3 regions of the Serratia sp. NA_13 genome follow, and region 3 is predicted to be linked to each of the others. Evidence: riboswitches for the same ligand, from Rfam matches in the RefSeq annotation. Region 3 holds a riboswitch; each other region holds the start of a gene.
The links. A riboswitch is a leader RNA that binds a small molecule or an ion and turns the genes downstream of it on or off. The one in region 3 is predicted to bind thiamine pyrophosphate.
Positions count from the first base shown of each region.

Region 1 (9,971 bases), on a different contig from region 3:
CCCAGCACCAGCGTAATATCATCGTCCTTGCCCGGTGCCGAGATAATGACTCGCTTTGCACCGCCTTGGGTGATGTGCACTTCGGCCTTGGCTTTGTCGGTGAAGAAGCCCGTCGCCTCAATCACCACCTCAACCCCCACGCTGCTCCATGGGATAGCAGCCGGATCTCTTTCGGAGAAAACATGAATCGGCCGACCATCGAGCAGCAACTGGTTCTCACCGGCTTCGACGCTGGCTGCCAGAGTGCCTGAAAGCGAATCGTATTTCAGCAGGTGCGCCAGGGTTTTGCTGTCGGTCAAATCATTGATTGCCACCACCTGAAAATCACTGCGCCCTAACGCCGCACGCAACACGTTCCTGCCGATCCTGCCGAATCCATTAATGCCCACTTTGACCATGATCTACTCCTTCATTATTGGCTCTGTCACCAATTTAAACCGGGAGAGAAATGACGAAAAGGACGTTCATAGATCAATTTAGGCCAATGTGCGGGAATGAAAACGCTCGCGGTACTCGGTAGGTGAGAGCTGCAAATGCCGCTCAAAAACGCGCCGCAGATTGAGGCCATTACCAAACCCACAGTTGATGGCGATTTGCTCAATACCTTCCGCACTCTGCTCCAGGCGTTGCCGGGCCAGATATAAACGCCCTTCTTCGACAAATTTGGCAGGAGAGAGCCCGGTCTCACGCGTGAACACCCGGGTAAAATTTCGCGGACTCATGGCGACCCGTTCCGCCAATTTATCTACGGAAAGATCTTCCGCCAGGTTTTCCAGGATCCACGACTGGAGATCGCGGATTGGGCCAGGGGTTTTAGCCTGATTTAAAGGGTAACGGCTGAACTGCGCCTGGCCGCCGGGCCGACGAAGGAACATCACCAGATCTTGCGCCACTTCGCGCGCCTGAACAAAACCATAGTCGTCTTCCACCAGCGCCAGAGTGAGATCGAAGCCGGAACTGACCCCGCCGGAAGTCCAGACAGAGCCATCCTGCACGTACAACGGCCCATTTTCGACCTGCACTTTTGGGAAACGCGTCTGCAAGGTTTCCAGCAAGCGCCAATGGGTGGTCGCCCGGCGTCCATCCAGTAAACCGGCTTCGGCCAGCAGCAACGCCCCACCGCACACCGACGCAATACGTCGCGCCTGGGGTGCGGCACGCCGCAGCCAGTCGACAACGTAGGCACTTTCTTCTTCGGTCGCGCCTTTTCCGGTCACTATGATGGTGTCGCGTTCCTGCTCAGGGTCGAGATCCGAGAGACGATGGTCGGCCAGCAGATTCAAACCGGACGAACCATGGACTACCCGGTGAGATTGCGTGGTGGCCAGCGACATCCGGTAGAGCGGAGCATCGTTGGGCCTCAAGCGATTGGCTTGCATCAGAATGTCGGCGATGCCTGCCGACTCAAATAACATGCCCCCTTCGGGGACGATAATCAGAAAGTTATGCATGTCCTTAAAATACAAAATGAGCAAAATAAGTCAATCCCGCCTCCATAGAGGCTGGCAGGCTTTGGGTTAGCAACCTATCAGCGCCAGTCCAGCGCCGGTGCAATATGCTTGAGGATCGACTCAATCACATGGGCGTTATAGTCCACACCCAACTGGTTTGGCACGGTCAATAGCAAGGTGTCCGCTTCGGCAATGGCTTCGTCCTGCGCCAGCTGTTTGATCAACAGTTCCGGCTCGGCGGCATAACTGCGGCCGAATATCGCCCGGGTCTGATCGCCGATGTAGCCCACCTGATCGCCCTCCTGCCCGCTGTTGCCAAAATAGTTGCGATCCCGCTGATCCATCAGCGCAAAGATGCTGCGGCTGACCGACACCCGTGGCTCTCGTTTATGCCCTGCCAGCTTCCAGGCCTCGCGGTAAGCGCGGATCTGTTTGGCCTGCTGCACATGGAACGGCTCGCCGGTTTCGTCGTTTTTCAGCGTCGAACTTTGCAGGTTCATCCCCAGTTTCGCGGCCCAAACTGCCGTGGCGTCTGAGCTGGCCCCCCACCAGATGCGATCCCGCAGGCCGGCGGAGAAAGGTTCAACGCGCAGTAGGCCGGGAGGATTAGGGAACATCGGTTGCGGGCTGGGTTCGGCAAAGCCTTCGCCACGCAGCGCGTCCAGCAGCACTTCGGTATGTCGACGGGCCATATCGGCTTCGGTCTCGCCGTCGGCAGGCGTGTAGCCAAAGTATCGCCAGCCATCAATCACCTGCTCGGGAGAACCGCGACTGATGCCAAGCTGCAAACGTCCACCTGAAATCAGGTCGGCGGCTCCGGCATCTTCAACCATATACAGCGGGTTTTCATAGCGCATGTCGATCACACCGGTACCAATCTCAATACGCTGGGTTTTGGCACCGATGGCAGCCAACAGCGGGAATGGCGAGCCAAGCTGGCGGGCAAAGTGATGCACGCGGAAATAGGCTCCATCCGCCCCCAGTTCTTCTGCCGCGACGGCAAGATCGATCGATTGCAGCAACGCATCGCTGGCCGAGCGGGTGCCCGACTGTGACGAAGGCGTCCAGTGGCCAAAAGAGAGAAATCCAATTTTCTTCATGGGTAGTGTCCTTAGGTTCAATTATGACCGGATTACAGTGACAAATATGCCCCCTGTCAGGCCAGAAAAATTGTCTTCGACCGCACTAAACGAACCGTTTTTGGCAGAGAAATCCCTCCGGACTTCCCCCCGCCCAAGCATTGTAATCAAAAAGTAAATATCGTATAACAGGCTCCTCCGAGGGGTGTCCTGTAATGGGCTGAGATGGCGCAAGCCGAACCCTTTGAACCTGATCTGGGTCATGCCAGCGAAGGGACGGGTCGGCAATCACGCTATCAGTCATTGCCTGTTCATACCTCAGCGCGCCCGGATCTCCACTTACTTTTGGAGGTCCCATGTTTACTCCCCAATTCAACGACGGTCTTTACGGACAACTGCGCCTGCACGCCGGTAGCCACTGGCAGGACTATGTCGCTCACCCCTTTATTCAGCAACTGGCCGCCGGTACGCTGCCCGAACCTGCTTTCCGCCGCTATCTGACCCAGGACTATCTGTTCCTGATCCACTTTGCCCGCGCCTACGCCCTGCTGGTCAGCAAACTGCGCACCCTGCCGGAGATGCGCACGGCCACCGCTTCGCTCAATGCAATCGTGGCCGAGCTGCCTTTGCATCTGGCCTATTGCGCCGACTGGGGCCTCAGCGAGCCGCAGATTGCCGCCGAGCCAGAAGCCGCGGAAACCCTCAATTACACCCGCTATGTGCTCGATATCGGCCATTCCGGGGATGCGCTCGACCTGCTGGCGGCGCTGTTGCCCTGCGTCGCTGGCTATGCCGAGATTGGCCTGCGACTGCTGAACGATCCTGCCACGATGATGGCAGGCAACCCCTACGCTTCGTGGATCCGCAACTATGGCGATCCGGGCTACCTGGCCGGGGTGCAGGCCGCACTCGATCTGCTGGAAAACGTCGGCCGCCAGCGCGGTGCAGAAAGCCGCCTGGGTGAACTGTCAGCGATTTTCACCACCGCCACACGGCTGGAATCCGCCTTCTGGCAAATGGGGCTGAATGCCCAATGAGTATAGTCAACGCACAGCACCATGGCGTGCGGCCAGGTATTCAGGTGCGGGATTTAACCCTGCGTTTTGGCCAACAGGTGATTTTCGACCGACTTAGTTTCGATATCGCAGGCGGCAACTTTGTTGCCCTGCTCGGTGCCAGCGGTGCGGGCAAAACCAGCCTGTTGAAGATTATTGCCGGGCTGGTAAAACCCACCTCCGGCTCGGTTGCCGGCAGCGATGGCCTGCCGATTGCCGGGCGCATCGCTTATATGGGGCAAAAGGATTTTCTCTACCCGTGGCTGACCATTGACCAAAACATCAGTCTCGGCGCGCGGCTGCGCGGTGAAAAGGTCGACCGGTCCTGGGCCGAGCACCTGCGGGAACGCGTGGGGCTGAGTGGTTATGGCAATGCCTTGCCTGCTGCGCTGTCCGGTGGCATGCGCCAGCGTGCCGCCATCGCCCGAACCCTGTATGAACGCCAGCCGATTGTGCTGATGGATGAGCCTTTCTCGGCGCTGGATACCATCACCCGCGCCATGATCCAGCAACTGGCCGCCGAACTGCTGGCGCAGCACACCGTATTGCTGATTACCCACGACCCAATGGAAGCCTGCCGTCTCAGCCATCATCTGCTGGTACTGTCCCGCTATCCCGCCGGTATTGACGATAGCCATGTTATCGAAGGGTTTCCGCCGCGCGCACCGGACGATCCTCAACTGCTGAAAAGCCAGAGCGAGCTGTTGTTGCAGCTGGTGAGGGCCGCCGGATGAAACCCCAGATTGAAAGCCGTCTATCGCGGATGCGTCGCAGCCTGACGGTGTTTGCCGGCCTACTATTGCTGTGGGGACTGGTCACGCTGGGCGATATTCCGGCCTTTCTGCTGCCTTCCCCCTCTTCAGTAGCGCAGGCGCTGTGGAACGACCGGGCTTATCTCGGTTACCACACGCTGATCACCGCCGCTGAAATTGCCTGCGGCCTGCTGGCCGGGGTATTGCTCGGCACCGTACTGGCGCTGTGCATGATTTATTCCCCGCAGCTGCAACGCTGGCTAATGCCGCTGGTGCTGACCAGCCAGGCAATCCCGGTGTTTGCACTGGCCCCGCTGTTGGTGCTGTGGTTCGGTTTTGGCATCAGCGCCAAGGTGGTGATGGCCGTGTTGGTGATCTTCTTCCCGGTCACCTCAGCCTTCTTCGACGGACTGCGTCGGGTCAATAACGATTATCTCGATTTGGCCCGCACCCTGCGCGCTTCTCCCTGGGCGCAACTGCGGCACGTGCGGCTGATGGCGGCGCTGCCGGCCTTGGGTTCCGGGCTGCGCATGGCCGCCGCCGTCGCCCCGATCGGCGCGATCATCGGTGAATGGGTCGGCTCGGCGGAAGGGCTGGGGTACGTAATGCTGAACGCCAACGCGCGCATGCAGACCGACGTCTGTTTTGCCGCGCTGTTTATTCTGGTGCTGATGACCGTCCTGCTTTGGCTAACGGTGGACGCGCTGCTGCTGCGCCTGATTGACTGGGCGCCGGAAAATGACTGTTAACAAGGGATCGACAATGATTAAAAACACCCTGTGCGGACTGATGCTCTGCACTACGCTGGCCGGGCAAGCCACCGCCGCAGAAAAACTGACGCTGGTGCTTGACTGGTATATCAACCCCGATCACGCGCCGATTATGGTGGCCGAGCAGATCGGCGCCTTCAAGGCAGAAGGCCTGGACGTTAAGATTGTACCGCCTTCCGATCCGGCGCTACCACCACGGTTGGTGGCGGCAAAACAGGCCGATCTGGCCATCACCTATCAGCCGCAGTTGCATTTCTTTGCCGATCAGGGCCTGCCGCTGATGCGCGTGGGTACCCTGATTGATTCACCGCTCAATACTGTGATCACGCTGGATAAAAGCATCACCAGCCCCGCGGGGCTGAAGGGCAAGAAAATCGGTTACTCGGTCAGTGGTATCGAGCAGGCCACGCTGGCAACCATGTTCAAGCATGAACACCTCAACCCTGATGACGGTAAGTTGCTCAACGTTAATTTCCAGCTGACCAGCGCCCTGCTGGCAGGTCAGGTTGATGCAGTGATTGGCGGATACCGTAATATCGAGGCGCTGGAGCTAAAGTTGCAAGGCAAGGATCCGGTGGTGTTTAACGTGGAAGACTACGGCGTTCCGGTGTACGACGAACTGATTATCGTCGCCAATCGCGACGCGGTAGGCGAGCCGAAAATCAAAAAATTCCTCACGGCGCTGAAAAAAGGCAATGATTACCTACAGGCTCACCCACAGGAAAGCTGGCTGGCATTCGCCAAGGCACACCCGGAACTGAATACCGCGTTGAACAAACAGGCCTGGCAAGTCAGCCTGCCGCTGTTCGCCCGCGATCCGGCCAGGCTGGATAAAACGCGCTATCAGGCCTATGAACAGTTCCTGTTCGACAATAAGCTGATTAAGAAAATCACCCCGGTAGAGCAGTATGCGGTGGAGCTGAATTAAGGGAGCGCATTATTGGTCTGCTTCCCCTCCCCCTGACCCTCTCCCCAAGGAGAGGGCATATTTCGCGTACTGCTGCTCACAGACGTGATTGGTGTCACAGTAATGTCACAAAAAAACACCAATCGCACTCCGCCGCTGCTGGGCAGTACAAACACGCATTGACCCTGATGCTTTCAATGCGCTATACCCTTCCTCTTTCGCGCTGTGCGCGGATCAACGACGTTTGTCAGAGCAGCTAAGTTTTTCTTTTTAATCAGACAGGGTACGGTGGATGGTTTCAGCATTAATTTCGTTTGCACTTTTTTTAGCCTCAATTCTCATCTACCGGACCCGGGCCGCCGCCAACCGCTGGTGGCTTGCCGCCCTGCTGACGCTGCTGGGCAGCTATCTGATCCTTAACGTGGTGCTGATCGCCAGTAACTACTTTACCGGCGATGGTATTACCGATGCGGTACTCTACACCCTGACCAGCAGCCTGAAAGGCGCCGGCGTCGGTAAATACCTGCTGCCGTTTATCGGCCTGTTGGCGGTGCTGACGCTAATCTTCGCCGTGCTGACCTGGAGCCTGGTGCGGCGCAAGGCAAAAAGCAGCAGCAGGGTTTATAGTGTGATCGCCGTGCTGCTGGCGCTGTTTTCCGTTGGCACCACCCCGGCCTTTCAGGATATCTCCTTGCTGGTCAGAAGTCAGATTAGCGGTGATACCGCCGATTTTGATACCTATTACAAAGCGCCAAAAAAGAGCGTTCAGGGTAAAGCGCCGAACCTGGTGTATATCTATGCCGAAAGCCTGGAAAGAACCTACCTGGATGCGGATCTCTTCCCCGGCCTGACCGACGAGCTGAACCAACACCGCGCAAACAGTATCGATTTCAGCAACACCCAACAGTTGCCCGGCACCGGCTATACCATCGCCGGTATGGTGTCCTCACAGTGCGGTATCCCGCTGTTTGCGCCGTTTGACGGCAATGCCTCCAGCGCCGTATCCACCTTTTATCCGGAAAACGTCTGCCTGGGCGACGTGCTGAAATCCGCCGGCTACGACAACTACTTTTATCAGGGGGCCGAACTGGCCTTCGCTGGCAAAGATACCTTCCTGAAATCGCATGGCTTTGACCATGCTTACGGCTTTAAAGAATTGCGTGGGCAGGTCAGCGACCCGAGCTACAAAAATGACTGGGGCTGGTACGACGATACCGTGCTGGATCTGGTGTTCGACAAGTTTGTCGAGTTGTCCAAACAGAATAAAAAGTTTTCGCTGTTTGCGCTGACCGTCGACACCCATCACCCGGACGGTTTTATCTCCGCCAGTTGCAGCAAAAAGTCGTTCAGTTGGCAGAACAAAGAAAACCGCTCGCTAAGCGCGGTGGCCTGCAGCCAGCAACACATCGCGGCGCTGATCGACAAAATCAAAGCGTCCGAGTACTTCAAAAACACCGTTATCGTGGTGTCTTCGGACCATCTGGCGATGAATAACACCGCCTATGACATTCTGACCAAACAAAAACGCCGCAACCTGTTCTTTATTATCGACGGCACTCACCCGCAGACCGCGCTGCATAACGAGAAACGCAGCACGCTGGACAACGGTGCCACGGTGCTGGACGTGATGGGCGGCGATAACTACATTGGCCTTGGCCGCAGCAGCCTGTCCAGCCCAACGCTGGCCACCGTGTTCCTGAATATCGATGAGAAAATCAACGGCTGGAAACCGGCGGTGGTGAAGCAATGGGGCTTCCCGAACAGCATCAGCAACTTTAATCTGGATAATCAGGGTAGCCGTTTTAGCTTCTCGGGTATCACCTTTAAGGTGCCGTTTATCCTGAAGGTGACGGACAACAAAATTGAGCCGATGTTTAACGTTTATCTGTCCACACCGCTGAAAAAACAGCTCGCCGGTTTGGGGGCAGGAGAAAAATTCGTCTGGGTCGACAAGTGCTATGAAATTGGCCGGGTGTGGGCGCCTGAACTGGCGCTGAGCACCGAAACCTGCGTGGCCTCAGGCAATCTGGCCGCCCCACCGCAGATTGTGCAGGCCAAAGGGGGCAACTACCGTGGCAAGGTCAACTTTAGCGGCCCAGAGGCGGACAGCGTGGCCGCTTATCAAAATGCCGTCGAGCGGCTGAAAGTGGATGATGCCGCTGTTAAATATCACGCGGATGCCATCGCCTTTATGCTACCGGGCATGCCGGAGCAGGTTAAGGCGATCACCGGTGTTGCCGCCATCGAGGATTGGGGCCGCTGGTCGGACGCCAATCTGGCCCCGACGGTAAGCATCGACTACGTCGACCCACTGCCTTCGGCCTTTGATCTGGTGCTACGCGCACGCGCCTACGGCAAAAACATCGGCGAACCGATTTCGGTACGCGTCGGTGATCAGGAGCAGTTTGTGACGCTCAGCAAACAGGACACCACCGTGACGTTGCGTTTTGATAACCCTGGCGGCGCGCAGAACATCAGCATCACCCCTCCGGCACCGACCGAGCCGCAGGAAGGGGCCAGCGGCGGCTTTACGCCGAAAAAACTGGGTATTGGCCTGGTCTCGCTGAAGGTCGAACAGGCTTCGCCTTCCTCCTGATAACCACATCGCCGCAGCAGGCATCCTGTTGCGGCGTTTTCTTTTGCTTCAACAAAGCTTTTGCGCTCATCTTCGGCTAACCTGTTGCTGTGAATTGATTTCGGCATCCGCCTGCCTCCCGCCGCGTAATCGGGAGAACCAAGGAGAAAGTATGAGCAGTCAGCAATCCGGCACCGGCCTTACCCCCACGCAGGCGATCGATAAACTGGAAGCGCTGTATGACGCCTCGGTTGAAGCGCTGCGTCAGGCCGTGGGCGACTTTATCAGTCATGGCGGCCTGCCCGACATGCAAGCTCGCACCAGCGGGCTGTTTGTTTATCCGGAACTACGCGTCAGCTGGGACGGCACCTCGCCCGGGCAGACCAAAACTCGCGCCTACGGCCGTTTCACTCATACCGGCTGTTACACCACCACCATTACCCGCCCGCAGCTGTTTCGCCACTATCTGACCGAACAATTGACTCTGCTGGCGAATGAGTACAATGCGCATATCGAAGTGCGGCCGTCACAACAGGAAATTCCTTTCCCCTACGTGATCGATGGCTCCAACCTGATGCTGGATCGTTCGATGAGTGCCAGTCTGGCACAACATTTCCCTACCACCGAATTGGCGCAAATTGGTGACGAAACCGCTGACGGTCTGTTCAACGCCACCAGCACCTTCCCGCTTTCGCATTTTGACGCACTGCGGGCCGATTTTTCACTGGCGCGGCTGCGGCATTACACCGGCACCCCGGTAGAACATTTTCAACCCTTCGTGCTGTTCACCAACTACACCCGCTACGTGGATGAGTTTGTGCGCTGGGCCTGTGCCGAGATAGCCGATCCGGCCAGCCCCTATATTGCACTGTCCAGTGCCGGTGGCATCTATATCACGCCGGAAACCACCGCGCCGGATCAGGCAGTGTCTGACTTGGCCTGGAAGAACCACCAGATGCCGGCCTACCATCTGATTTCTCGCACCGGCCAGGGCATCACTTTGATCAATATCGGCGTCGGCCCGTCCAACGCCAAGACCATCTGCGACCATCTGGCGGTGTTGCGCCCCAGTGCCTGGCTGATGATCGGCCACTGCGGCGGCCTGCGCGAAAGTCAGTCGATTGGCGACTACGTGCTGGCCCACGCCTACCTGCGTGACGATCATGTGCTGGATTCGGTGCTGCCGCCGGACATCCCAATCCCCAGCATTGCCGAAGTGCAGCGCGCGCTGTACGACGCCACCAAAATGGTCAGTGGCATGCCAGGTGAAGAGGTCAAACAACGCCTGCGTACCGGGACCGTGGTCACCACCGACGATCGCAACTGGGAACTGCGCTATTCCGCCTCGGCGCTGCGCTTTAACCTCAGCCGCGCAGTGGCGG
Region 1 is NZ_JBQZFV010000003.1:92,451-102,421, reverse strand. It holds gene gap (type I glyceraldehyde-3-phosphate dehydrogenase) at 1-398, opposite strand, end outside; gene ACUTSU_RS07150 (GlxA family transcriptional regulator) at 477-1,451, opposite strand; gene ACUTSU_RS07145 (LLM class flavin-dependent oxidoreductase) at 1,529-2,551, opposite strand; TPP riboswitch at 2,722-2,824, shown strand; gene ACUTSU_RS07140 (TenA family protein) at 2,887-3,567, shown strand; gene ACUTSU_RS07135 (ABC transporter ATP-binding protein) at 3,564-4,319, shown strand; gene ACUTSU_RS07130 (ABC transporter permease) at 4,316-5,086, shown strand; gene ACUTSU_RS07125 (ABC transporter substrate-binding protein) at 5,100-6,035, shown strand; gene opgB (phosphatidylglycerol--membrane-oligosaccharide glycerophosphotransferase) at 6,307-8,610, shown strand; gene ACUTSU_RS07115 (AMP nucleosidase) at 8,762-9,971, shown strand, end outside.
Region 1: it holds a riboswitch for thiamine pyrophosphate, as region 3 does, so the genes downstream of both, ACUTSU_RS07140 (TenA family protein) here and thiM (hydroxyethylthiazole kinase) in region 3, are expected to answer to the same signal.

Region 2 (9,971 bases), on a different contig from region 3:
GCGTGGTTCTGCAGCACAGATTCGTCAGCTGGCCGGTATGCGTGGCCTGATGGCCAAGCCGGATGGTTCCATCATTGAAACGCCAATCACTGCGAACTTCCGTGAAGGTCTGAACGTACTCCAGTACTTCATCTCCACGCACGGTGCTCGTAAAGGTCTGGCGGATACCGCACTGAAAACGGCTAACTCCGGTTATCTGACCCGTCGTCTGGTTGACGTAGCGCAGGATCTGGTGGTTACCGAGGACGACTGTGGTACTCACAACGGCATCATGATGACTCCGGTTATCGAAGGTGGTGACGTTAAAGAGCCACTGCGCGAACGTGTTCTGGGTCGTGTGACAGCAGAAGATATCATCAAGCCGGGTACGGCTGATATCCTGGTGCCACGTAACACCCTGCTGCACGAGAAGACTTGTGACCTGTTGGAAGAGAACTCTGTCGACAGCGTTAAAGTCCGTTCCGTCGTTAGTTGTGAAACCGACTTTGGTGTGTGTGCAAACTGCTATGGCCGCGACCTGGCACGTGGTCACATCATCAACAAAGGCGAAGCTATCGGCGTAATCGCGGCACAGTCAATCGGTGAGCCGGGTACACAGCTGACGATGCGTACGTTCCACATCGGTGGTGCGGCATCTCGTGCGGCTGCTGAATCCAGCATCCAGGTGAAAAACAAGGGTACTCTGAAGCTGAGCAATGTGAAGTTCGTAATGAACGCAACAGGCAAGCTGGTGATTACCTCTCGTAACACCGAACTGAAGCTGATCGACGAATTCGGCCGTACTAAAGAACGCTACAAAGTGCCTTACGGTTCCGTGATGGGCAAAGGCGACGGTATGGAAGTTAACGGCGGCGAAACCGTGGCTAACTGGGATCCGCACACCATGCCAGTTATCACCGAAGTGAGTGGTTTCATCCGCTTCGCTGATATGGTTGACGGCCAGACCATTACCCGCCAGACCGACGAACTGACCGGTTTGTCTTCTCTGGTAGTACTGGATAGCGCAGAGCGTACCGGTAGCGGTAAAGACCTGCGTCCGGCACTGAAAATCGTTGATGCCAAAGGCGACGACGTCTTGATCCCAGGTACTGATATGCCTGCTCAATACTTCCTGCCAGGTAAAGCGATTGTACAGCTGGAAGACGGCATTCAGATCGGTGCGGGTGATACCCTGGCGCGTATTCCTCAGGAATCCGGCGGTACCAAGGATATTACCGGTGGTCTGCCACGCGTTGCGGATCTGTTCGAAGCACGTCGTCCGAAAGAGCCGGCAATCCTGGCTGAAATCAGCGGGATTATCTCGTTTGGTAAAGAGACCAAAGGCAAACGTCGCCTGGTAATCTCCCCACTGGACGGCAGCGATGCGTACGAAGAGATGATTCCAAAATGGCGTCAGCTCAACGTGTTCGAAGGTGAAGTTGTGGAACGTGGTGACGTCGTTTCTGACGGCCCAGAATCTCCACACGACATTCTGCGTCTGCGTGGTGTGCATGCGGTTACTCGCTACATCACCAACGAAGTGCAGGAAGTTTACCGTCTGCAAGGTGTTAAGATTAACGATAAACACATTGAAGTTATCGTTCGTCAGATGCTGCGTAAAGGCACCATCGTTAGCGCTGGTGGCACCGAGTTCCTGGAAGGCGAGCAGGCCGAAGTGTCTCGCGTTAAGATTGCCAACCGTCAGCTTGCTGCTGAAGGTAAGATCGAGGCAACCTTCTCACGCGATCTGCTGGGTATCACCAAGGCTTCCTTGGCGACCGAGTCCTTCATCTCTGCAGCATCGTTCCAGGAAACGACGCGCGTTCTGACCGAAGCGGCTGTTGCCGGTAAGCGTGATGAACTGCGCGGTCTGAAAGAGAACGTCATCGTGGGCCGTCTGATCCCAGCTGGTACCGGTTACGCTTATCATCAGGACCGCATGCGCCGTAAAGCACAGGGTGAAACGCCAGTTGTTCCGCAGGTGAGCGCGGAAGAAGCAACGGCTAACCTGGCTGAATTGCTCAATGCTGGCAACCTGGGTGGCGGCAACAACGATTAATCGTTGAATGCGCCTTGGGGTCTGGCATTGCCAGGCCCTGACCAGATAAACCGCTCCTTCGGGGGCGGTTTTTTTTTGCATGTGAACCGGCTGGGTGAGGAGCTACAGGTTCTGAGGTCCCGGAGTCACGCGGGAGGGTAATCCGACGTGATCCGGGAGAGGGTAAGGCGAAACCGCCTGGAAGGTGACGGTTCCGGCTGGCACCGGTTTTGGCAGCCAGCATCGCCACTATAGCGGGGCTGATTTGCCCCGCCAGCGATGTCGATAGCTTCTGCGCAACGCTTCCCTCGTTTTTTCAACGGCGTTGCAAGGTTTGCAGATTACTGCGGGCTGCGCCCCAGGTAGCCGTCCCAGTCTTTCCAGACCGGCTGTAAACCAGCGTTGCTGATGGCTTGCGCCACCTGTTGCGGGGTACGGCCATCGTGCGGTTCAAACTGTTCCAGCTCCGGTGGCACATCGTCGGCATATCCGCCAGGTTGGGTTTTGGATCCGGCACTGACGCTGTTGATCGCCACCGGGATCATATGATCGCGGAAGAAAGGCGACTCACGTGTCGACAAAGACAGCTCTACGTCGGGGGCGAACAACCGGAAGGCACAGATTAGCTGCACCAATTGTGCTTCACTCATGATCGACGCCGGTTCGATACCTCCAGCACAAGGGCGCAGGCGCGGGAATGAGAGCGAGTAGCGGCTCTGCCAGTAAGTCTGCTGCAGGTAGAACAGGTGTTCTGCCAACATATAGCAGTCGGTACGCCAGCTGTTGGAAAGCCCGATTAGGGCACCAAGGCCGATCTTGTCGATCCCGGCGCGGCCCAGGCGATCCGGTGTGGCCAGCCGCCAGTGAAAGTCCTGTTTCTGGCCGCGCAGATGATGCTGCTGGTAGGTCGCTGGGTGATAGGTTTCCTGATACACCAGCACGCCATCCAATCCCAGCGCTTTCAACTCGGCGTACTCTTGCTGCTCCAGCGGTTGTACCTCCATCATCAGCGAACTGAAATGGCGGCGGATCGCGGGAATATGCTGGCGGAAATAGCCCATACCAACCTTGGTCTGGTGTTCACCGGTGACCAACAGCAAATGCTCAAAACCCAGCGCCTTAATCGCCAGACACTCGCGTTCGATCTCGACAGCATCCAGGGTTTTACGCTTGATGCGATTGCTCATCGAAAAGCCGCAGTAGGTGCAGTCGTTGGCGCACAGGTTGGACAGGTACAGCGGCACGTAGAAGCTGACCACATTGCCAAAACGTTGACGCGTCATCTGCTGTGCACGCTGTGCCAGTGGCTCCAGGTAGGATGCGGCGGCGGGGGAGATCAGCGCCATAAACTCTTCACGCGTCAGTTTTTCCGCATTCAGCGCATGCTCGACATCACGCGCCGTTTTACTGTTAATACGCAGCGAGATATCGTCCCAATCCAACTGTTGCCAGCGGCTACTGAAATCATCAGTCATCACATTGCCTCCCCTGTCTGGCGGAGAAAAGCGGTCAACGGGCTGGAGGCTACCGCATTACGCTGACTGCTCCCCAATCCCGCCTGACGTGCCAGCTCGCCAGCCTCCAGTGCCAGGCGAAAAGCCCGTGCCATCTGCACCGGGTCGCGTGCTACTGCGATGGCGGTATTCACCAACACGGCATCGGCACCCAGTTCCATGGCTTCCAGCGCATGGCTGGGCGCCCCGATGCCGGCGTCGACCACCACCGGCACTTTGGCCTGTTCGATAATGATCTCCAGGAAGTCGCGTGTGCGCAGCCCACGGTTGGAGCCAATAGGTGCGCCCAGCGGCATCACCGCGGCACAGCCTGTTTCCTCCAGCCGTTTACACAACACCGGATCGGCACCGCAATAAGGCAGCACCACAAAACCTTCCTTCACCAATATTTCCGCCGCCTTCAGGGTTTCGATCGGGTCCGGCAGCAGGTATTTCACATCGGGATGGATTTCCAGTTTCACCCAGTGGGTGCCAAGCGCCTCGCGAGCCAACCGGGCGGCGAACACCGCTTCTGCAGCGGTCTTGGCACCGGAAGTATTCGGCAACAGGCGTACGCCCAGTTGTTGCAGCGGCGCCAGAATAGCGTCATTACCGCCACGCAGGTCAACACGCTTCATTGCCATGGTGACTAACTGCGAGCCGGAGACCTGTAATGCCTCCAGCATCAGCGCTGGGGTAGCGAATTTACCGGTGCCGGTAAATAGGCGTGAAGTAAAAGTGATATCGGCGATTTGTAGCATGTCAGCCTCCGGCGATCGCTTGAAACAGCAGGATGTCATCGCCGTCTTGCACCAGGTGGTTAGCCCAGTCGGCGCGCGGGATGATGATTTGGTTGATAGCCAGCGCGGTGCCCGGCTGATGGCGTTCCAGTTGCTGGAGCAGGGCGCTGATGCTGATGGGCTGCGCCAGTTCCAGCGGCTGGTCATTAAGCCGAATTTTCATGCTGCGCCTCCGCATACCGGGCAGGTGCTGGCCTGACTGAGTTGCAAGGTGCTCCAGCTTTGTCGTTTACCATCGAACAACCGCAGCTTGCCGCTGAGTGATGAAGGCATTCCCGCCAGCATTTTTATCGCCTCCAGCGCTTGCAGGGTGCCAATGACGCCGACTACGGGGCCGAGTACTCCAGCGGTACGGCAGTTGCGCTGGGGTTCAGTTTGCTCCGGATACAGGCAGGCATAGCAGCCGTGGGTATAGGGCGGTTCTATCACCAGCAGCTGACCGCTGAAACCCACAGCGCTGCCGCTGATCAGCGGTTTCCCAGCCTGAATGCAGGCGGCGTTCACCGCATGGCGGGTTTCCATGTTATCGCTACAGTCCAAAATTAAATCGGCGCGTTGTACGGCGCGCTGTAACACTTCCCCCTGCAGACGCTGTTCCAGCGCAATGGATTCGACCATTGGGTTCAGCGCCTGTAGCTGGTGCTTTGCCAGAGCGGCTTTGCTTTGGGAAACGTCACTGCTGCGATAGAGGATCTGACGCTGCAAATTGGTGACGTGAAGACTATCGTCATCGGCCAGCAGCAGGGTGCCGACACCAGCGGCGGCCAGATAAAGCGAGGCGGGGGAGCCTAAACCCCCCAGCCCGACGATCAGCGCCGTTGACTGTTTTAGCTTCTCCTGGCCTTCGGGGCCCATGTCTTCCAGCAGCAACTGGCGGCTGTAGCGCAGGAATTCTTGATCGTTCAGCATGGCATCACTCCTTGCCTTCAATCAGTTGCAGCAGTTGTGCGGTCGCTGTGCGCCAGTCCGACGCCTGGGTAATGGCGCTGACCACGGCGACGCTACCGACGCCACAATCCAACACTGCCGCCACGCGATCGATACTGATCCCGCCGATCGCCACTGTTGGATAGTCACTCAACCCGGCGACATGGCGCTTTAGCTCCACCAGACCCTGTGGGGCAGAAGGCATATCTTTGGTTTGCGTCGGAAAAATATGCCCCAGCGCGATATAGGAAGGTTTCACCGCAATGGCGCGGGCCAGTTCGCTATCGTCATGAGTAGAAACCCCTAAACGCAGCCCGGCACGGTGAATGGCGGCCAGATCGGTAGTGTCCAAATCCTCCTGGCCGAGATGTACGCCATAGGCACCGTGTTTAATCGCCAATCGCCAGTAGTCATTAATAAACAGCCGAGCGTGGTAGCGCTTGCCGAGAGCAATGGCGGCGGCAATGTCGTCCTCGACCTGTTCATCCGGCAGATCCTTGATGCGCAGCTGGATCGTGGTCACGCCCGCCTCCAGCAAACGGGCAATCCATTCAACGCTGTCGACCACCGGGTATAACCCCAACTTGTGAGGGGTGGCGGGGAAGGGAGTGGTGATATCAGTCATTGCTCAGTACCTCTTGCAGGTTGCCGGCACTGTGGTACAGCTCGCTGCCGCGTGAGCGGAACTCGGCTGACATCTTTTCCATGCCGGTTAGCTGCACTTCTATCGGTTTGGCCACTTCCTGCGCGGCGGCATAGTCGCGAACTTCCTGAGAGATTTTCATCGAGCAGAATTTTGGCCCGCACATAGAGCAGAAGTGGGCGATTTTGCCGGACTCTTGCGGCAGGGTTTCGTCGTGATAAGCGCGAGCGGTGGCGGGATCGAGCGCCAGGTTGAACTGGTCTTCCCAGCGGAATTCGAAGCGAGCCTTGGACATGGCGTTATCGCGGATCTGTGCGCCAGGGTGTCCCTTGGCCAGATCGGCGGCGTGGGCGGCAATTTTGTAGGTGATCAGCCCCTGTTTGACGTCCTCTTTGTTCGGCAACCCAAGGTGTTCCTTCGGCGTGACGTAACACAGCATGGCGCAGCCGAACCAGCCGATCATCGCGGCCCCTATGCCGGAGGTGAAGTGGTCATAACCAGGTGCGATATCGGTAGTCAGCGGGCCCAAGGTGTAGAACGGCGCTTCGTGGCAGTGTTCCAACTCTTCGGTCATGTTGCGGCGGATCATCTGCATCGGCACGTGGCCAGGGCCCTCGATCATCACCTGCACGTCATACTCCCAGGCTATTTTTGTCAGTTCGCCCAGCGTGTGCAGCTCGGCGAACTGCGCTTCGTCGTTGGCGTCCTGAATCGAGCCGGGGCGCAGGCCGTCACCCAGCGACAGCGATACGTCATAGGCGGCGCAGATTTCACAAATTTCGCGGAAGTGCTGGTACAGGAAGTTTTCCTGATGATGCGACAGGCACCATTTGGCCATGATCGAACCGCCGCGGGAGACGATGCCAGTCAGGCGTTTGGCGGTCATCGGCACGTAACGCAGCAGCACACCGGCGTGAATGGTGAAGTAGTCAACCCCTTGCTCCGCCTGCTCCAGCAGCGTATCGCGGAACATTTCCCAGGTGAGGTTTTCCGCCACGCCGTTGACCTTTTCCAGCGCCTGATAAATAGGCACCGTGCCAATCGGCACCGGGCTGTTGCGCAGGATCCATTCGCGGGTTTCGTGGATATAGCGACCGGTGGAAAGATCCATCACGGTATCTGCGCCCCAGCGGGTGGACCACACCAGTTTCTCGACTTCTTCCTCGATCGAAGAAGTCACCGCCGAGTTGCCGATGTTGGCATTAACCTTCACCAGGAAGTTGCGGCCGATAATCATCGGTTCGGATTCCGGGTGGTTGATATTAGCGGGGATGATGGCGCGCCCGGCGGCGACTTCCTGGCGGACGAATTCCGGCGTGATGTTCTCCGGCAGGTTGGCCCCCCAGCTTTGGCCAGGATGCTGGTGGCGTAATACCTCGCCACGGATGCGTTCGCGGCCCATATTTTCGCGGATGGCGATAAATTCCATTTCCGGAGTGACGGTGCCGGCACGCGCGTAGTGTAACTGGGTTACGCATTTACCCGGTTGTGCCTTGCGTGGCAACGGCAGATGTTCAAAGCGCAGGTGATCCAGACCTTCATCGGCCAGGCGCTGCTGGGTGAAACCTGAACTGACACCCTTGAGGACCTCGGTATCGCCACGTTCTTTGATCCAGCCGGCGCGTAGCTTGGCCAGGCCGGTATGCACATTGAGTTCGGATTGAGGGTCACCGTAAGGGCCGGCAGTGTCGTACACCGGAATGGCTTCGTTTGGCTCGTACTTTGGGTTGTCCTTATCGCCACCGATCAGCGTCGGGCTGAGCTGAATTTCACGCATTGGCACCTGCAGGTCACTTCGTGAACCCTGCAGATAGATACGGCGTGAGTTGGGGAAGGAAACGCCTTGCAGGGTGTTGATAAACTGCTGGGCTTCTTCGCGTTGCTCTTTACGAGCGCGGGGTTTTTTAACGCTAGACATAGCAAATTCCTACCAGTGTGATGAGTTGGGAAAATTGCTTGTCTGGAGCTCGGAGGGAGTAATGATGCTGGCCAGCAAGGCGGGAGTATCCCAAATCGGGGTCACCTGCCTGTGGCGATAGATTACTCTTGTTCCCTTCGCGGGTATTAACCCGATCAGGTTCCGCGGATCCCGAATTAACGGTCTCAGCCTGGCCAATTTGATGAACAAATCAGGCGCTAGGCACTCCGACAAGATGCCCTCCAGTATAGGAGGGATAATAAAAAAGACTACAAAATTTTAACGGGCCGGATCCAGCGTCTTGTCCGGTTCAGCCTGCTGCCAGGTTTCAGCCGCCAGTTGGATCAGCCTGTCTTCAAGGGTAAAACGAGCCGCCAGCGTTTCACCGATGTCGGACAACGCCTGATGTAATTCCAGACACAAGTCCTGATCGATATCCGCATCGGTATAGCGATCGTGGAAAGCCATAATCTGCTCGGTATTGGTCCACAGCTTGGGATAGATGTTGACCGCCAGAGACATTTTCGGACTGGATGCGCCTTCCACTTGTTTGATTATTCTGTCATAGATATGAAAATGGCCGGCGGAGAGGTAATCCACCAGATTATGGCAAAAGTTCTCCAGCGCTTTTTCATTCAGCGGCGTATGCTTTTCTTTGTTAGGTTTAATGCCCACCAGGGCACAATAGGCGACCAGCAACTGCTTGCGTGCCTGAAGCCATTGATCTACTAATTCATTACTACCACCAACGCGCTGAGTCAGGCTTTCCAAACGGTTGAGCATGTTTGACTCCGTAAGTAATAAAACGTAACAGTAAGTTATTAAAATGTAACAAGGCCGGTTTGTAGAGTGCCAGTGAAGCTGAGGTTGTGCAACAACGATATGGAACTTGCATTAACGGGTAATGAAAATGGCTGGTGGATCGTCAGCCATGAAAGCAAACTTTGGTTACCGAACGGTGAATTACCGTGCGGTTTGGCCGCGTCATTTTCCCTGCAGGGAAGAATGGCCCGTAGTATTGGTGAATGGGAAGGGTTGCCGGTCTGGCTGGTGCGCCATGTAATGCCACAGGAGATGGGATCGGTACGCCAACTGTTAGAACTCGATCGCGGGCTGTTCCAGCTTGCCGGACGGGGCGTACAATTGGCCGAGTTTTACCGTTCCCATCGCTATTGCGGTTACTGCGGCCATGAAATGCATCTCAGCCGCACCGAAAGTGCCTGCCTGTGCGGCAACTGCCGGGAGCGCTACTACCCGCAAATCGCCCCCTGCGTGATCGTTGCCATTCGACGGGACGATGAGATCCTGCTGGCGCAACATGTGCGCCATCGCGGCGGTATTCATACCGTACTGGCCGGCTTTGTCGAGGTTGGCGAAACGTTGGAGCAGGCGGCCGCACGTGAGGTAATGGAGGAAAGTAATATTGAAATCAAAAACCTGCGTTATGTCACCTCACAGCCCTGGCCGTTCCCGCACTCGTTGATGATGGCCTTTATGGCCGATTACCACCGCGGCGAGATCCGCCACGATCCGAAAGAGCTGCTTAACGCCGGTTGGTACCGCTACGATCGGTTGCCGCTATTACCGCCGCCCGGCACGGTAGCGCGTCGCCTGATAGAGGACACCGTAGCCTTATGCCGTGAGCAATAAATCGCTACAATACCGGCAGATGAATAAGGGAGCCCCATAATGAATGAGTTGAAGAACGATCGTTACCTGCGCGCACTACTGCGTCAGCCGGTGGATGTGACCCCTGTATGGATGATGCGTCAGGCCGGTCGTTATTTGCCGGAGTACAAGGCTACCCGCGCCGAGGCCGGTGATTTTATGTCGCTGTGCAAGAATGCGGAGCTGGCTTGTGAAGTCACGCTGCAGCCGCTGCGTCGTTTCCCGCTGGACGCAGCGATCCTGTTCTCCGATATCCTCACCATTCCCGATGCCATGGGGCTGGGCCTGTATTTCGAAGCCGGTGAAGGCCCGCGTTTCTCCTCGCCTATCACCAGCCGTGCCGATGTCGACAAGCTGCCGGCGTTCGACCCAGAAGTGGAACTGGGTTATGTGATGAACGCAGTGCGTACCATCCGTCGTGAGCTGAAAGGCGAAGTACCGTTGATCGGTTTCTCCGGCAGTCCATGGACGCTGGCGACCTATATGGTGGAAGGCGGTAGCAGTA
Region 2 is NZ_JBQZFV010000025.1:6,452-16,422, reverse strand. It holds gene rpoC (DNA-directed RNA polymerase subunit beta') at 1-2,038, shown strand, start outside; gene thiH (2-iminoacetate synthase ThiH) at 2,359-3,492, opposite strand; gene ACUTSU_RS21990 (thiazole synthase) at 3,492-4,271, opposite strand; gene thiS (sulfur carrier protein ThiS) at 4,273-4,473, opposite strand; gene ACUTSU_RS21980 (HesA/MoeB/ThiF family protein) at 4,470-5,219, opposite strand; gene thiE (thiamine phosphate synthase) at 5,224-5,862, opposite strand; gene thiC (phosphomethylpyrimidine synthase ThiC) at 5,855-7,798, opposite strand; TPP riboswitch at 7,914-8,038, opposite strand; gene rsd (sigma D regulator) at 8,078-8,581, opposite strand; gene nudC (NAD(+) diphosphatase) at 8,681-9,448, shown strand; gene hemE (uroporphyrinogen decarboxylase) at 9,488-9,971, shown strand, end outside.
Region 2: it holds a riboswitch for thiamine pyrophosphate, as region 3 does, so the genes downstream of both, thiC (phosphomethylpyrimidine synthase ThiC) here and thiM (hydroxyethylthiazole kinase) in region 3, are expected to answer to the same signal.

Region 3 (9,971 bases):
TTTTTATGGCAGTATGATGCTCCAAATAACGGGCGCTCTGCCATTAAACGAGGCTGACTCATTGAATCAAATAGCACTTTCGTTCTCACTGACTTTGCTGCTTGCCGCATCCGTGTTGCCTGCGCATGCGAAGCAAAACTCATCCCTCAAGTCACCGGCATCAGGCGTGTTGTGCGACCGTTATGCCTGTGCGAATGGCACGGATGGCATTTCCCGCCCATTGACCGAAAAGTATCTCGGCAAGAAAGTCGCCAACAAACTGTATTCGCAAGGTGACTTCGACCCGACCGAATTCACCTTTGCTAATGGCATTTTCTGCGATGTCAAAGAGCGACTGTGCCGCGAGGATCGCTACTACGGCGAAGGCGGTAAACGCACCGGAGCCGTTTCCAAGAAATACACCGAGCTGCTTTTCGGCCACTAAACTGCCAGAGACAGGTCGTTACACGAGCTAACTTAAGGAGTGAGTTGCAATGATGAAATCTATCGTCAAGATGATGCTGTTAGCATTTTTATCGCTATCTCTGACTGCTTGCATCGGAACTGGCAGTGAACAGACCGGTAGATCACCATCAAATTCAGTAACTGCCCAGCAGAAGCCGCAAACCGACTTCGCCAGAGTTAAATTTGACGTTGATGCAGATGGGCGTGTCCAGAACATACGTCTTCTTGAGTCTCATTCCAGCGGTATTTTTGACAATGAGATGAGGATGGCAATGCAGAAGTGGCGTTATGAAAGCGGTAAATCTACGGAAGATCTCATTGTTAACATCCGTTTTAAAAAAGAGAGTCCTGCAGTAGGTGAATCATTTTAGGCCAGTGTAAAACGCATTGAAGAAGCTGGAGCTATGGCCCCAGCATGTAGACTCAGGTTAGATCTTTCATCCTTTCGCTTTCCCGCCAATTATCTGACGCAACGACGGTAGTGCTTTACTCACAGGATTTCATTCATCACCCGCCTTCACCACCAAAGTATTCAGCGGCGTAAGAACCTGCCCGGTGCTGCCGGTTGGCGTCATACGCGGGATCGGTTGGCGGGTATCGCTTTCTACCAGTGTTGATCTTGCCTCTTGTGCCTCAAACAGATAATCCTCCCCCCACTGGCGCAGGCCGACAATTACCGGGAACAGGGCGCGTCCCTTGTCGGTGAGAATATATTCCTGATAGGCGCTGCCGTCTGAGGCGGGGGCAATCTCCAAAATTCCGTGCGCCACCAGGGTGCGTAGCCGGGTGGAGAGGATATTCTTCGCCATCCCCAATCCTTTTTGAAACTCACTAAAGCGGCGTACACCGTCGAAGGCGTCGCGCACAATCAGCAGCGACCACCAGTCACCAATCACATCCAGTGTACGTGCCACCGGGCACTGTGCATCTTCCAGACTTTTGCGTTTCATGGTTTTCCCTTCCTGTAGCGATATCTGGTTGCATTATAAAACCTCTGCGCGTAAAGTTCATTGGGTTTAATAATAAAACCACCTTGGTTTGGAGCAAACGATGAGTGATAAAACGCTGGATCCGATTTGTGTCGCGAAGGGCGGGGTGCTGAGTCGTCTGCCTGCGTCGCTGGTGTTATTGCTGGCGGGGGCCAGCGCCTTTAGCGTGGCGAATGTGTATTACGCTCAACCTTTGCTGGACGCCATTGCCCAGGATTTTCATATCAACCTGGCGTCGGTGGGCATGGTGATCACTGTCACTCAGTTAGGCTGTGCATTGGCCTTGTTGCTGGTGGTGCCGTTGGGCGATCGGGTTAATCGGCATCGGCTGCTGGCGCTTCAGCAACTGCTGCTGATTGCCGCACTTTGTGTAGTCGGTTGGGCGGACAGCAGTCTGCTATTGCTGGTCGGCATGCTGCTGGTGGGTTTACTGGGTACCGCCATGACCCAGGGATTGGTCGCCTTCGCCGCCACCTTGTCAGCGCCGCATGAGCGGGGACGGGTAGTGGGCGCTGCGCAAGGTGGGGTAGTTCTCGGGTTGTTATTGGCGCGCACGCTTTCCGGCGCACTGGCGGATATCGGCGGCTGGCGAGCGGTCTACTTTTTCTCTGCGGCAGTAACCTTGCTCCTGTTGCCGGTGCTTGCGCGTCTGTTGCCCGTCCCCCACACAGCGCCTTCAACACTCAGCTATCCGGCGCTGTTGCGATCAATGCTGATGCTGCTGTGGCGCGATCGTACGCTGCAGATCCGCGGCATGCTGGCGCTGCTGATGTTTGCGGCATTCAGCATTTTCTGGAGTGCCCTGGTTCTGCCGCTCAGTCAGGTGCCGTTTAATTTTTCACATTCGGTGATTGGTGCCTTTGGTCTGGTGGGCGCGGTAGGGGCGCTGGCGGCAGTACGTGCCGGACATCTGGCCGATCGCGGCCTGGGGCAGTTGGCAACGGGTATCTGTCTGTTGCTTTTGGTGCTGGCCTGGTTGCCGCTCGGCCTGCTGAGTTACGGGCTGGGATGGCTGATTATGGGCATTGTGCTGCTCGATCTGGCCGGGCAGGCCATTCACGTGTTGAATCAGAGTCTGATTTTCAGCGCACATCCGCAGTCTCATAGCCGGTTAGTCGGTTGCTACATGTTGTTCTACGCGGTGGGCAGCGGGCTGGGTGCCTTTGCCAGTACCCACGTGTTTGCTCTGGCGGGTTGGTACGGCGTGTGTTGGCTGGGGGCGGGCGTCAGCCTCACAGCCTTGTTGTTCTGGGGGCTGACGTTGCGTGCAATGCCAGTCTCAGATGCGGCGCATTAGCGGCATCCTTTCGGTTCTGGGACAGGAGTCATATATAAAATTCAGTGCTCCCATTGTTTGTCATAATTCACCGCGATACTGTTAGGCCGCCTGGTTTAAACCAATAAAGTGAGCTATGGAAAACAACGCTACCGTTGAACTGGCCAAGCAAAGGCTCAATGACTGGCTGAGTCAGGGCGCGATAGCCCCGGCGGCAAGCTTCCTTCGGAGCGAGAGCTGGGGGAATTGCTGAACGTTAAGCGCATGACACTGAGTCAGGCGCTGCTATTCCAGGATATTCCGTAAGGATCGTCGGGGCTGGTTTGCGGCATTGCCACGTTTTAACTACAACCCCAATTCGTCTACCAGCTTCAAACAGGCGGCCATTGAGCAGGGGCGTTTTCCTTCCTGGGGCTATATGACCAAGGGGCGAATCTTGACGGCTCCAGTGGCTATTTGCGATGTGCTGAAGGTGAGAGAAGGGGCGGAGATTTTAGGCAGTTTTATCGGCTATGCCCCGGCGATGTTTTGCTTCAGCCTGTACGGCCACATTCTTGATGCCTTCCCTGGGCTAACCGGCTACAAGATTGTCTTTGGCCTGATGGGCATGTTTGCCTGCGCCGGGATTATCGTGTCGGGGCTGCTGGTCAGAAATATCCGCGCACGCGGCAAATTGACCCCGACGGTTTCTGCCGTCTGACCTGGGCTTTATGAAAAGGGGCGCCATAGCACGGCACCCCCTTACTTTGTCGGCGAGTGCATCAGGTAATAGTCTTCCGCGCCGTCATTGCCGGTAGCGATCGTCCGCCAGCCGTGTTTGTGGTAAAAGGCCAGTGCCTTCTCATTCTTCACCAGGCATTTCAGCGAGCCGGTGGCGGTGAATGTTTGCTCCGCCGCCTGCAGCAGGGCGCTGCCGACGCCAAGAGGCGGTAGCTGAGGGTCGATATACAGATTGTGAATAAAGTTATCCTGACGATAAATCGAGACGAACCCCAGCCGCTTGCCGTTTTCTTCTGCCACCCAAATGTCCTCACCCAGAGTCGAGCGATCGAAATCCTCCAGTCGGTAATCTTCGGTATCACACCAGGGGAACGCCGCCTTGCGCGATGCCAGATACAGGGTGCGTAGGAAGGGGCGATCGGCCTCTTGGTATTTTCTTATTCGCATGGCGGCTCCTTTTTGTTTTTTGCCACTATAGCGCGATTGACCTCACCGGCGGCAAGCCCAATAATGGCGGTCTGACTCGGGGTGCCTCTAGGGGCTGAGATTTTACCCGTATTACCTGATCTGGATTATGCCAGCGTAGGGAAGTCTCGGTGCCCCAACCGGTACCCGCCTTCTTGAACGCCGGTTGGGAGGAATATGCTCGCTCGACCTGATGTTTTACCCGGCGCTCGCGCCGCGGCCTGTTTAACCCAATTTAAACGCCAACCCCCCTTGATTCACTGCCTGACCAACGAAGTGGTGCAGGAGCTGACGGCTAACGTATTGCTGGCGCTCGGCGCTTCCCCGGCGATGGTGGTGGAACCGACCGAAGCGGCACAGTTCAGCCAACTGGCGGATGCCTTGCTGGTCAATATCGGCACCCTCAATGCCTCGCGGGCCGAATCCATGCTGGCAGCAGTAGAAGCCGCCAATGCGGCAGCTACCCCCTGGGCGCTGGATCCGGTCGCCGTCGGTGGACTGGTCTATCGCACCGCCTTTGCCCAACGTTTGCTTGGCGAAAAGCCTGCGGCAATCCGCGGCAACGCTTCTGAAATCATGGCGCTCAGTGGCCTGCAGGCGAGTGGGCGCGGTGTCGACAGCGCTGACGATTCGCTGGTAGCGTTACCGGCGGCGCGGGAGCTGGCTCGTCTCAGTGGGGCGGTGGTGGCGGTGACCGGCGGGGTGGATTACATCACCGATGGCCAGCGTGACTGGGCGGTTACGGGTGGCGACGTGCTGATGACGCGAGTGGTGGGTACCGGTTGCGCACTTTCGGCCGTGGTGGCGGCATTTTGCAGCCTGCCGGGCGATCGCCTGGATAATGTGGCGACCGCCTGCCGGGTGATGTCACTTTGCGGTGAGCGGGCGACGCGCTGTGCCGCCGGGCCGGGCAGTTTTACCCCCGCATTCCTCGATGCTCTGTACCAACTGCGTCCGGAGGATCTGCAATGAAACGGATTAATGCGTTAACCATCGCCGGCACCGATCCGAGCGGGGGGGCCGGCATCCAGGCCGACCTGAAAGCCTTTTCCGCGCTGGGGGCCTATGGTGCCTCAGTGATCACAGCGCTGGTGGCGCAAAATACCCGCGGCGTGCAGTCGGTGTATAACATCGAGCCGGCTTTTGTCGCTGCCCAGCTTGATTCCGTGTTCAGCGATCTGCGTATCGACAGTACCAAGATTGGCATGTTGGCCAACGCCAATATTGTGCAGGCGGTGGCGGAGCGTTTACGTCACTATCAGCCGTCGTTTGTGGTGCTGGATACGGTGATGCTGGCGAAAAGCGGCGATCCCCTGCTGGCACCGGAGGCCGTGGAGTCGATTCGCTGGGAGCTGTTGCCGTTGGTGTCGATCATCACGCCGAACCTGCCGGAAGCGGCGGCACTGCTGGAATGTGCCCCGGCGGAAAATGAACGCCAGATGCGTGAGCAGGGGCGAGCACTGTTGGCGATGGGTTGCCAGGCGGTATTGATGAAGGGCGGCCATCTCAGCGAGAGTGAAAGCCCGGATTGGCTGTTCAGCGCGGGGCAGGAGCAACGCTTTACTGCGCCGCGCGTAGCGACCCGCCATACGCACGGTACCGGATGTACGCTGTCTGCCGCATTGGCAGCCTTGCGCCCACGTCACGACGATTGGGCCGGCACGGTCGCTGCCGCCAAGGATTATCTGCAAAAAGCCCTGCAGCAGGCCGATACGCTGGAAGTGGGGCACGGCATCGGGCCAGTACATCATTTTCATGCCTGGTGGTGAGTCAACTTTTTGCTACCCTTGTGGTCTGACTGATCCAGGCCCGGTATTGGCCGGGGGCTATCAAATTTTATCAAGGGAGAAGGCCATGACAGGAAAAAACGCACTTCGCGGCGCCATCTTCGGCGCATTGCTCAGCTTCAGCGTGGGTGGCTTTGCCCAGCAGATCGTCACTACCTCGGACGTGATCCAGCAGCCGGGTTATCAAACCAGTTGGCAGAACATGGTGAAGGGGCAGGCCCGCTTGCCTGGCTGGGCACGCAAAGGGGTGGGGACTTCAACCCCGGCGCAAAGCCTGAGCTGGAAAGGCCAAAATTATTTAGTGGGTAATCTGTGCAAGCCACACGACTGTGCCAACAACTTTATGATGGTGGCGTTTAAAGAAGACAAGTCGCAGGCCTGGGCAGTACGCGTCGAGGTGGCGAATAAGCCGGAAGCGATTGATCATCCGAAGAAATATGCCAAATACCAATGGCTGGGCAAGCCCGATGAGGATATGAAGGCGCTGCTGAAGCAACAGTTCGAGAATAATCCGGACTGGAAATAAGGCAGCCAGGGGCGCAGCGGTCTGCGCCCCTGAATACCACGCTCAGCCGATACCGGCCTGATGCAGGTCATGCAGGTTGATGGCACCCACCAACACCCCCTCCAGATTGACCACCGGCGCAGCGCTGATGTGCTGTTCGTGCAACGCTTCCAGTGCTTCTCCGGCGCGCCATTGTTCCGGTAAACGGTAGCCGGGGCGAGTGATCGCCGGGCTTAACGCATCCTGAAGGCTATTGCCCTTCACCAGCCAGCGGCGCAGGTCGCCATCAGTAAACACCCCCACCACTTTTTGCTGTGCGTCGCACACGGGCACCAGTCCCAGTCCGGTGCGGCTCAGTTCCAGCATCGCTTCCATAACGTTGGCGCTTTCACTGACCTGCGGCAGGCGATCGCCGGTGCGCATCAGGTGATGTACCCGGTTCAGCAGACGTGCACCCAGACTGCCGCCCGGATGCGAACGGGCAAAGTCTTCGGCGTTGAAACCGCGTTGACGCATCAGTGCCATCGCCAGTGCATCGCCCATCATCAGCGTATTGACCGCGCTGGAGGTTGGCGCCAGCCCCATCGGGCAAGCTTCACGTTCAACGCTGATGTCCAGCACGCAGGCTGTCGCCTGTGCCAGCGGTGACTCTTTGCCGCCGGTAATGGCGATCACCGGGATGTTATTTTCCGCCAGTAACGGCAGGATCAGATCCAGTTCTTTGGCACGGCCAGAGTAGGAGATAAACACCACCACGTCGTCGGCACCGATCATACCCAGATCGCCGTGCAGCGCTTCCGCCGGGTGCACGAAGAACGATGGCGTGCCGGTGCTGGCCAGCGAGGCAGCAATTTTTTTACCGATATGGCCGGATTTACCGATGCCGGAAATCACCGCCTTGCCGCGGCAGTTCAGCAGCAGTTCGCAGGCACAGACGAAGTTGTCGTCCAGCCGTGCTAGCAGGCGTTGTGCTTCGGCCAGCTCAATTTCCAGCGTTTCGCGGGCGAAGGCCAGCAGGGCGGCACTGTTACTCATCAGAATCTCCTACCAGAATGATATTAATGCCTTTCGCTTGCAGCGCGGCGAGATAATCCGGGTTGATTTTTTTATCGGTGATCAGCGTATCGACGGCGCTCAGGTCGCAAACTACATTGGGGCTTTTGCGGCCGAATTTTGACGAATCCACCAGCAGGATAATACGGCTGGCGGCTTCGCACATCGCCTTGCTGACGTTATGCACTTCGTTAAAGGTGGTGACACCGGCATTGAGATCCACGCCGTCAGCTCCGATAAACAACTTATCAAAGCTGAATTGCTGGAAAGCCGATTCGGCCAGGCTGCCGTGGAAGGATGCCGATTTTTTGCGGTAAGTGCCACCGGGCATCAGGATAGTCTGGTCGTTATCCAGCTCCACCAGTGCATTGACAATGTGCAGGCTGTTGGTCATTACCGTGATGTTATTGAACTGCGCCAGATGCGGGACCATTTGCAGTACCGTACTGCCGGTATCAAATATCAGCGAGTCACCGTCGTTGATAAGCCCAATGGCGGCGTAGGCGATCTGGCGTTTCTTTTCGGTATTAATGTGAGTTTTTCGGTCGATGGGCTGGTCGCTATCGTCGCGGCTGAGCACTACGCCGCCATAGGTGCGGATCACCTCGCCTTCGTCTTCCAGGAGGGTGAGGTCTTTACGAATGGTGGTGCCGGTGGTGGCGAAATGCGCCGCCAGGGCATCCACTGCCGTTTTGCCATGTCGCTGCAGATATTCAAGGATAGCGGCCTGTCGCTGCTTTGGTTTCATAGCCCGTCCTGTTCACAAGAGTTGAGCATTTCCCTTTAATGAATGATTCAAAATGAAAGGTAATATCTTTTAATATGAAAATATCATGATTTGGGGCAATCGCTAACGATAGTGCTGTCCTGCATGCGCGAACCTCGGGGAAGATCACATCTGGGCGTAGATCTCGCTGGTGCAAACCATGCAACCGGGCGATTGGCCGCGGTTGGGCAAAAATGGTCAGGCCGCGCATCAACATACTGCCGCAAACTCGCTGTTCAGTATCGCAGGCCAGTGCCAGCACCACCCGTGGCCGAAAGCGTCCGCCGGAACGTCCGACCCCGACGCTGCCCAATTGGCACAGGCCGTCGAAGGCCGGCCAGCCGGTCAGTTCGCTAAGCCGGTCGACGATCGACGGGCGGGTACCGGCAGTGATGTACACCACTTTTTCCCCGGCTCGATCGGTAACTGCAACGGGCCACCCCAGCCGCTATCTAAAAAGCGGTGATTGAAGCTGTAAAAACGATAGTAATGAAATCCTGATGGCAAGGAGAAACAATAGATGCGATTGAGAGGAAATGCCTTTTGTAAAGCCAAATAGCGGGGGGCGCTCGCCCCCTTGAAGGTCAGTGCTTGACTATTCGGCGTCGAACCACTCGGTATTCTGCAAAGAGATGGGGGTAATGGAGTAGATCATCTCTTGCAGGTGCTCATGGATGGCGCGCTCGGCGGCATCGGCATCCTGCGCCTTCAGCGCGGCAAAAATACGGTAATGCTGCTGCAGCAGGCTTTCCGGCGGCGACACTTCGCTCAGGCTGAGAAAACGCACCCGATCCATGGTGGCCTTGATGGTTTCTATGGTCTCCCAGGCCAGCGGGCATTCGGCAAACTGGGTGAGCAACTGGTGAAATTCATCGTCCAGCGCCAGGAATTCACGCGTCTGTTTGTTCTGCGCCGCCAGCTCTTGACGGTGCAAATTATGCTCCAGCGTCATCAGCTGTTCCTGGGTAATGCGCTCTGCCGCACGGCGCACAATTGCGCATTCTACCGCCTGACGGATAAAACGCCCGTCGGCTACCCGTTTGGCCGAAATCTTCATCACGAAAGTCCCGCGCTGCGGCAAGATCTGCACCAATCCGGCCTCCGCCAGCTTGATAAAGGCTTCGCGCACCGGTTGGCGCGAAACGCTAAAGCGGGTGGAGATCTCTTTCTCTGACAACAGCGTGCCGGGGGGAATGGTGCAGTCAACAATATCCTTACGCAGGAAACGGTAGATTTGCTGATTAACCGGGAGGCTATTGGTGAGATTGTAGGATTCAGACATGGTGACGATCGGTCATCTGGCTTGGATTTGGATGCCACCATACTAGCAGATTATCTTGCTGTCGCGGCGGATAATTCTTAATACGGTTAGGCGAACGCTGAGTGGACTCACTCAGCGTCAGACTGATGGCAAAGCTCATTTCTGCACAGAGCGAGTAGGGGGCGATAAATAAAAATCAGGAAAATTAATTTATTGATTTTCGGCTGATCACCACAAAGCAGGAAAAACCACGCTTTTTCCTGCTTTGCCAGTAACCTAACGCTGAGTGGATCCACTCAGCGTTTTATCCAGATCAAACTGGCAGTAGTCTGGCCACACTCTCTTTGGCACTCTGCGTCAACAGCGCCAGATGCCAACGAATGGCGTCCAGCATGCAGTCGCTGATCTGCGTATAGCCGACCAAATAACCCAGATAAGCGAGAAATGAATGGCTGCCGTTGAGCATCCGCAGCTTTATTTCTTCGTAGGGCAGCACGTCGCTGACCAGTTCCGTATACAACAAATTCTGCTGCCGCAGGTCGGCGATTTTTTTCTGGCCGTTGTGCATGTTGATGACGCTGTAACCCCAGTCGCTGGCGTGCTCGTTAGCCAGTTGTTCGGCATACACCGCCTGATGTGCGCGAAAAAACGCGCCAAAGCCAAGGTGCACGATGCGCGGTTTAATCTGTTCGCGAGCGTAATCCG
Region 3 is NZ_JBQZFV010000008.1:100,053-110,023, forward strand. It holds gene ACUTSU_RS13200 (YcgJ family protein) at 1-424, shown strand, start outside; gene ACUTSU_RS13205 (TonB family protein) at 474-815, shown strand; gene ACUTSU_RS13210 (winged helix-turn-helix transcriptional regulator) at 945-1,394, opposite strand; gene ACUTSU_RS13215 (MFS transporter) at 1,495-2,730, shown strand; partial or broken gene ACUTSU_RS13220 (GntR family transcriptional regulator) at 2,846-3,137, shown strand; gene ACUTSU_RS13225 (GNAT family N-acetyltransferase) at 3,451-3,876, opposite strand; TPP riboswitch at 3,944-4,035, shown strand; gene thiM (hydroxyethylthiazole kinase) at 4,072-4,866, shown strand; gene thiD (bifunctional hydroxymethylpyrimidine kinase/phosphomethylpyrimidine kinase) at 4,863-5,663, shown strand; gene ACUTSU_RS13240 (inhibitor of vertebrate lysozyme family protein) at 5,749-6,207, shown strand; gene gutQ (arabinose-5-phosphate isomerase GutQ) at 6,250-7,221, opposite strand; gene srlR (glucitol operon DNA-binding transcriptional repressor SrlR) at 7,214-7,987, opposite strand; partial or broken gene ACUTSU_RS13255 (transcriptional regulator GutM) at 8,079-8,354, opposite strand; partial or broken gene ACUTSU_RS13260 (hypothetical protein) at 8,328-8,512, opposite strand; gene ACUTSU_RS13265 (GntR family transcriptional regulator) at 8,601-9,287, opposite strand; partial or broken gene ACUTSU_RS13270 (hypothetical protein) at 9,631-9,971, opposite strand, start outside.